2 linked regions of the Cellulophaga algicola DSM 14237 genome follow. Each later gene encodes a partner of the first gene's protein in a complex. Links are inferred from orthologs where the notes say so. Each region holds a gene or a part of one and is shown on either strand. Other genes may lie near its edges.

Region 1 (4,402 bases):
CTCCTGTTTGCACTTCTATCCCTAGGGAAATTAAGTGTTTAGCAATTTTTTCTGCAGTTTTAAACTCCCGATTAGAGAGCTCTGGATATTGATGAAAATCTCTACGCCAATCTATTACTTTCTGTTCTACTGATTTAAAATCTTTCTCCGATACTGCGTTTTGAGCAAATGCACAAAACCCAAAAAGCAGAAAACCTTTGAGTACAAGTTTGTTCATATATTAAAATTTAATTAATCTATAATCATCATTTTGCAATAACACAAGAGCAGTCATTGCTGATAGAGAAAGTTGAACTCCATTTATCATTTCAGTCTTTTCTATTTTCCATGAATTTGCAGACTGTCCGCATAAAATAACTTGCACATCTGCAGTAAGTAAGGCTTTGATTAATTCTAGATTGGGATTTTTAGTCCCATATTTTTTTTTATAAGCAGCATCTGTTAATACATCCTTTGTAGCAGCACCATGAATAACTAAGGCCGCTTTGAGCTGATTTACAGGAACTCCCGCTTGAGCATGCATATTTAAAAATCGAGCTCCAGTTTCTATATAGGGGTTAATCTTAGTATGTTCTTTAGGGCTATTACCCACATCAAAAACAGCCTTAAATTCTTGAGTAGTTGCTACTTTAAAGTCAGGCTTTTCTACTTTAAAAACTTCTCCAAAATCTTTAATAATTGGTCCTGAAGCTTTTTCTTGTCCAAAACTTAAGTTTAATAGAATAATAGATAGAATTAAAGAATTACGTATAGATTTCATTGTAAATTAAATAAAGTGTTGCATATTATGAGAATAATACCCCTTTCTTTTCAAATATATTCAAAATGATTTTATCGTTTACGTTTTTTGTTTATAATTATTAGAAGCATCATTTTAGTATGCTGGCAATTATGGTTAAATTCACGGTTCCAAAAAATTCAAATAAAAAACAGTTGGAAAAATATATAAATCAATTAAATGATGCTCAACGAGCACCAGTTTTACATAAAGATGGACCGTTAATTGTTATTGCTGGTGCAGGATCGGGAAAAACACGTGTATTAACGTACCGAATTGCTTATTTAATGAGTTTAGGAATAGACTCATTCAATATTCTGGCATTGACATTCACCAACAAGGCTGCTCGAGAAATGAAAGCTAGGATTGCTGCTATTGTAGGTAATGCTGAAGCAAAGAACTTAATGATGGGAACTTTCCACTCGGTTTTTGCTAGAATATTACGTTATGATGGTGATAAATTAGGGTATCCCAGCAATTTTACAATTTATGATACGCAAGATTCTCAACGTTTAATAGCTTCTATCATCAAAGAAATGGGACTTGATAAGGATGTATACAAATACAAACAAGTTCAAAATAGAATATCCTCCTATAAGAATAGCCTTATTACGGTAAGAGCCTATTTTAATGATGCTGAATTACAAGAGGCAGATGCAATGGCTAAACGCCCAAGAATGGGAGATATCTATCAAAATTACGTAGATAGATGTTTTAAAGCAGGAGCAATGGATTTTGATGATTTATTGTTGAGAACTAATGAGTTACTAAACAAATTTCCAGAAGTTCTAGCCAAATATCAAGACCGTTTTAGGTATATTTTGGTAGATGAGTACCAAGATACAAATCATTCTCAGTATCTAATTATTAAAGCATTATCAGATAAGTTTCAGAATATTTGTGTGGTAGGAGATGATGCTCAAAGTATTTATTCATTTCGTGGCGCCAACATTAGTAATATTTTAAATTTTCAGAAAGATTATGATAATGTAGTTATGTACCGTTTGGAACAAAATTATCGTTCTACACGAAATATTGTAAATGCGGCCAATTCTATCATTGCAAAAAATACAAATCAGCTAGAAAAAGTTGTTTGGACAGATAATGATGATGGTCCTGCTATAAAAGTTCACAGAAGTACTACAGATGCCGAAGAAGGTAGGTTTGTTGCAGGTTCTATTTTTGAAAACCGCATGCAACACCAAATGTCTAACGGAAGTTTTGCGGTACTTTATCGTACCAATTCACAATCAAGAGCCATAGAAGATGCTTTGCGTAAACGCGATATTCCTTACCGTATCTATGGCGGATTATCATTCTATCAAAGAAAAGAAATTAAAGATGTACTTTATTATTTGCGATTAGTAATTAATCCTAAAGATGAAGAAGCATTAAAACGGGTCATAAATTTTCCTGCACGCGGAATAGGTATGAGCACCTTAGATAAACTGACTGTAGCGGCTAATCATTATGGACGATCTATTTTTGAAGTAATTGAAAATTTAGACCGAATAAACTTAAAAATAAATGCCGGTACCAAAAGAAAGTTAGTAGATTTCACCAACATGATTAAGGGTTTTCAAATCATGAATGAAACTGTTAATGCTTTTGAAATATCGGAACACGTTACTAAAAAAACTGGAATTCTCTTAGAGTTTAAAAAAGATGGTACCCCCGAAGGTATTGCCCGAATGGACAATATAGAGGAGCTTTTAAATGGTATAAAAGATTTTGTTGAAGGACAAAAAGAAGTAGTAGATGCTACCGGAAATATTAGTGAATTCCTTGAGGATGTAGCCCTAGCTACAGATTTAGATAATGATACTGGTGATGATGACCGGGTGGCATTAATGACAATTCACTTGGCAAAAGGACTAGAATTTCCCCATGTATATATTGTTGGGATGGAAGAAGATTTATTCCCTTCTGGTATGAGTATGAGCACTCGTAGTGAGTTAGAAGAGGAGCGAAGGTTGTTCTATGTTGCCATTACCAGAGCAGAAAAACAAGCTTATTTAACGTATACACAGAATAGGTACCGTTGGGGTAAATTAATTGATGCTGAACCTAGTCGCTTTTTAGAAGAAATTGATGAGAAATATATTGAAAATTTAACCCCTATAGATAATCCTGGATACCGTTATAAATCTATGATTGATACGGATATATTTGGAGAGGTAGATAAAAGTAGACTTCGTCAAATTAAACCTACCAGTGGTATTCCACCAAGTACGGCTAAACCAAATGAAAATCAGCTTAGAAAATTAAGAAAATTAAAACCAGAATTAGCACAACCTATTGGTAATACAAATACTGTAGATCCTAATTTAGCAGAGGGGAGCTTAATTAATCATACTCGTTTTGGTCGTGGTACCGTTGTAAAAATAGAAGGTGTTGGTAATGACCGTAAAGCAGAAATTCAATTTGATGGTGCAGGGATTAAAAAACTGCTTCTCCGTTTTGCTAAACTAGAAATAATTGGTTAAAAGTACGCTAATAAACTGTTATGGAAATATACTTAAGTGTTCATATTAAAAGTAAACCTGAACATCAGGAAAATGTAAAAGCTATTCTACAAAATTTAGTGGTGCAAACCTTGAAGGAAGATGGTTGTATAAGGTATGATTTACATCAAGGTATTGATGATGAAAGTACCTTTGTTTTTTATGAAATCTGGAAAGATCAAAAAGCATTGGATTTCCATAATCAAACATCCTATATAAAAGCACTAGGTAACTCATTGGAAAATAAGTTAGTATCTGAAGCTGTATTGGTAAAAACAACCAAACTCTAAATAAGATGTTTAAAGGAATTCATCATATTGCTATTATCTGTTCTGATTATCAAAAATCTAAACACTTCTACTCCGAAATTCTAGGGTTACAAATTCTTCAGGAAGTGTACCGAGAAGAAAGAGATTCTTATAAATTAGATCTTGCTATTAATGGAAATTATTGTGTTGAGTTGTTTTCTTTTCCTAAAGCGCCATCTAGGCCTTCTTATCCTGAGGCCTCTGGTTTGCGGCATTTAGCCTTTGAAGTTTACGATATTGAAGGTACCGTAAAAGAACTAAATATAAAAGGTGTACCAACAGAAGCAATAAAAATAGATGAACATACTGGAAAGAAATTTACCTTCTTTGCAGACCCAGATAATTTGCCCTTAGAACTGTACCAAAATTAGCTTCAACAAATCTCTTTTTTCTATTTTTTCTTTAAACAGTACGATAACAATTACGTAAAGTTTAACTAACCATAGAGTGAGATAATAGTATCATTTTTGATGAAAATTTTACTATTTATGTCAACCAAGAACACTACGAGAAGAAAATTTATCGAAAGGACCTTATTAGCTTCGGGAGCTATTATTTTAGCTCCTAATTTTATAAGCTGTAAAAAAGATGAAGACCTTACGGTATCAGAATTAGATACCACACAACTTACAATCAAAAATTTTAATGAAGGAGTCGCTAGTTTTGATCCAAGTAGTTCTTCTGTATTGTTATGGACCCGCTATGCTTCCGCCGATGCAGAAATTATTTGGGAAGTAGCTATAGACCCAAGTTTTTCTTCAATTTTACGGAGCGGAAAAATTACAACAGAAACCTCAAGAGACCATACAATT
Region 2 (3,645 bases), 3.9 Mb from region 1 along the record:
GGTGACGGGGACTACGAATACTCTTTAGACGGAATTGACTACCAACCCAACCCGAAGTTTTTAAATCTAGCACCAGGTTTTGTTACTGTTCACGTACAAGATAAAAAAGGCTGCGGAATTACTATCGAAGAAATTTCAATTATTGGCTACCCAAAGTTTTTCTCGCCTAATGGTGATGGCACAAATGATTATTGGCAATTAATTGGTGTTGATGAACTATTTCAAGCGGATAGCGAAATAACTATTTTTAATCGTTACGGTACTCTAATAACAAGTATTACTCCTAAAAGTGAAGGTTGGAATGGAAATGCAAATGGAAAAAGTTTACCTGCCTCTGACTACTGGTTTAAAGTAAACCTTGAAGATGGTAGGATTTTCACGGGTCACTTTACTTTAAAGCGATAAATTGAGTTAAAAATAAGCGCACCTGTGTCTATTTATTCAAGCTTCCTTTCGTAATTTTATGCTATGAAATTTAAGGTAGTATCAGAATTCAAACCTGCTGGAGATCAGCCTAGTGCCATAAAACAACTTGTTGAAGGTCTTAATACCGACGAAAAATATCAAACTTTACTCGGGGTTACCGGTTCTGGTAAAACATTTACAGTTGCCAATGTTATTGAAACTGTTCAGAAACCAACACTCGTTTTAGCACATAATAAAACTCTTGCGGCCCAATTATACTCTGAGTTTAAACAATTTTTTCCTGAAAATGCAGTAGAATACTTTGTATCCTATTACGATTATTATCAGCCAGAGGCTTATATACCGTCATCTGGACTTTACATTGAAAAAGATTTATCTATTAACGAGGATATTGAAAAACTACGTTTAAGTACAACATCATCTTTATTATCAGGAAGACGTGACGTTATCGTTGTTGCCTCTGTTTCTTGTTTGTATGGTATTGGAAACCCTGTAGAATTCCAAAAGAACGTAATTTCCGTACATAAGGATCAAGTAATTTCAAGAACAAAATTTCTTCATCAATTGGTACAAAGTTTATATTCTAGAACTACAGCAGATTTTAGAAATGGAAATTTTAGAGTAAAAGGAGATGTAGTTGATGTATTCCCAAGTTATGCAGATCATGCATTCCGAATTCATTTTTTCGGAGATGAAATTGAAGAAATTGAAGCCTTTGACCCTTTAAAAAATACCAAATTAGAGAGCTACGAGAATCTGAATATCTATCCTGCTAACATGTTTGTTACTTCACCAGATATTCTACAAAATGCGATTCGACATATTCAAGATGATTTGGTTAAACAGATTGATTTTTTCAAAGAAGTAGGCAAACCTCTAGAAGCTAAAAGACTAGAAGAGCGTACAAATTTTGATTTAGAGATGATTCGTGAATTAGGGTATTGTTCCGGAATCGAAAACTATTCGCGCTACTTAGATGGTAGAGAACCTGGTACCAGACCATTCTGTTTATTAGATTATTTTCCAGACGATTATTTAATGGTGGTTGATGAAAGTCACGTTACTATATCTCAAGTACATGCCATGTATGGTGGTGACCGTTCCAGAAAAGAAAACTTGGTAGAATATGGTTTTAGACTACCTGCCGCAATGGATAACAGACCACTAAAATTTGAAGAATTTGAAGCCTTACAAAACCAAGTAATTTACGTAAGTGCAACACCTGCAGATTACGAATTGCAATTAAGTGACGGAGTTTTTGTAGAGCAGATTATTAGACCCACAGGACTTTTGGACCCCATTATAGAAGTACGACCAAGTTTAAATCAAATAGATGACTTGGTTGAAGAAATTCAACAACGTAATGAAAAAGACGAACGTACTTTAGTAACTACACTTACTAAGCGTATGGCAGAGGAATTAGCAAAATATCTAGATCGTATAAATATACGTTGTCGTTATATTCATAGTGATGTAGATACCTTAGAGCGTGTCGAAATCATGCAAAACTTAAGGAAAGGAATCTTTGATGTTCTTATTGGCGTAAACCTATTACGTGAAGGTCTAGATTTACCAGAAGTATCTCTTGTTGCTATCTTAGATGCCGATAAAGAAGGGTTCTTACGTAGCAATAGATCTTTAACCCAAACCGTGGGTAGAGCTGCAAGAAATCTAAATGGGAAAGCAATAATGTATGCCGATAAAATTACAAAAAGTATGCAGCAAACTATTGATGATACCAACTACCGTAGAGAAAAACAAATGGCATATAACGCCAAACATAACTTAGTTCCAAAAGCGTTAAATAAAAGTTTAGACAGTGTACTGGCCAAAAATTCTGTGTCTACCTATCATTTTGAAAAGGAAGTGGCAAGAGCTGCAGAACCAGATTTAGATTATCTAACAAAAGAGCAAATTGAAAAAATGATTCGTGAAAAACGAAAAGATATGGAAAAAGCTGCTAAAGAGTTGGACTTTATGCAAGCTGCTAAACTTCGTGATGAGATAAAAATGCTTCAAAAGCAAGAATAAAAAAACGCCTCGGAAATACCGAGGCGTAATTAACTAACCAACTTAAACCAACCATTATGAAAACCTTACAGTTCACACAAATTTGTATTGCATTACGCCAATTCAATTAAACGCTTTGGCTTTGGTAATGCTTCTTCCTTTTTCGGAAGATTAAAACTTAATATTCCATTTTCATAAGAAGCTTTAATATCTTCTACATTTACCGTATCAGGTAATGTAAACGCTCTTTTAAAAGAGGTAAACGAATATTCTTTTCTAGTGTATTTCACTTTCTCAACTTCTTTGCTATCCAAAGTTTCTGAAGATTCTTTTTTTACCTCAGAAGAAACACTCAATAAATCATTATCTATTTCTATTTTAAAATCTTCTTTTTTTCTTCCTGGAGCAACTAACTCTAAAACAAAAGAAGTATCACCCTCTCTAATATTAACTGCAGGAACTTTACTATTTAATACCTCTGCCCCACCAAACCAATCTGGCTTAAATAGTTCATTCATTAATGCTGGGATTGAAACTACATTTTTATGTGTTGTACTCATAACTATTTATTTTTTATTAAAATTATTTGTTCTTTGGTTTAGAAGAAACAAAATACATACCAAGAGACAAAAAACGTCATTTTGTCACTACTCGTGCTATTAAAGATGACATATTGACTCTTTTTAAGGTTTTTAAGGACTAAATAAGGCAGTACTTCCTATTATTCCTTAACAGATAGCAGGAAACGATTAGAAAAACCTAGAACTTTAGTATAAAATAGTACCTTGCAGCAAAATTATAGTATATGACTAATAATGATATTCTTAAGAAGCTAAGAGTAGCACTAATGTTAAGGGATGATGAAATTGTAGACATTCTAAAGCTTGTAGATTTCAAGATATCTAAAGCAGAACTTGGTGCTTTTTTCAGAAAAGAGGATCATCCAAATTATATGGAATGTGGAGACCAAATACTCCGAAACTTCTTAAACGCACTTGTAATTCACTTTAGAGGTACTAAGGAGAATCCTAAAAATCCAAAAGAGGAACTAGCCAATATTAAAAAAGGCCCTCAAGGTAAAAAAGGATACGATCCAGACTTTAAAGCAAAACAAGAAAAAAAAGTAGATAAAAATATTATCCACGGAAATTATAAAAACAAGAAAAAATCCTGAGTTTCCTCAGGATTTTTTTTATAGTAAACAACATA

The links. The genes of interacting proteins can lie anywhere in the genome.
Region 2: the proteins of CELAL_RS18800 (region 1) and uvrB are in contact, whole or in part, in a crystal structure (PDB 7EGT), measured with the Thermus thermophilus proteins. The link is inferred for Cellulophaga algicola DSM 14237 from one-to-one orthologs. Residues at the interface, in WP_096412145.1 of Thermus thermophilus: His654, Arg656, Phe657, Gln666, Asp668, Glu669, Lys680, Arg681, Leu682, Ser683, Lys685, Tyr686, Ala687; in WP_096411307.1 of Thermus thermophilus: Glu23, Leu25, Arg26, Asp27, Gly28, Glu29, Arg30, Phe31, Arg55, Glu326, Asp327, Phe328, Glu379, Ser382, Gln383, His398, Gly400, Arg401.

The regions. Positions count from the first base shown.
Region 1 is NC_014934.1:4,325,635-4,330,036, forward strand. What follows is about bases 542-3,577. They hold CELAL_RS18800 (ATP-dependent helicase), read left to right. Parts: upstream 542-891; coding sequence 892-3,264; downstream 3,265-3,577. Other genes in these bases: CELAL_RS18795 (DsrE family protein), read right to left, coding at 542-760; CELAL_RS18805 (putative quinol monooxygenase), read left to right, coding at 3,285-3,572. Outside these bases: CELAL_RS18790 (amidohydrolase), read right to left, coding at 1-217; more of CELAL_RS18795, read right to left, coding at 221-541; gloA2 (SMU1112c/YaeR family gloxylase I-like metalloprotein), read left to right, coding at 3,578-3,961; CELAL_RS18815 (alkaline phosphatase D family protein), read left to right, coding at 4,079-4,402. UniProt on the Escherichia coli protein: A helicase with DNA-dependent ATPase activity. Unwinds DNA duplexes with 3'-5' polarity. Translocates on single-stranded DNA with 3'-5' polarity. Initiates unwinding more efficiently from a nicked substrate than double-stranded DNA.
Region 2 is NC_014934.1:384,565-388,209, forward strand. What follows is about bases 1-2,962. They hold uvrB (excinuclease ABC subunit UvrB), read left to right. Parts: upstream 1-468; coding sequence 469-2,457; downstream 2,458-2,962. Other genes in these bases: CELAL_RS01620 (T9SS type B sorting domain-containing protein), read left to right, coding at 1-405; CELAL_RS01630 (Hsp20/alpha crystallin family protein), read right to left, coding at 2,550-2,962. Outside these bases: more of CELAL_RS01630, read right to left, coding at 2,963-2,996; CELAL_RS01635 (DUF1456 family protein), read left to right, coding at 3,242-3,610. UniProt on the Escherichia coli protein: The UvrABC repair system catalyzes the recognition and processing of DNA lesions. A damage recognition complex composed of 2 UvrA and 2 UvrB subunits scans DNA for abnormalities.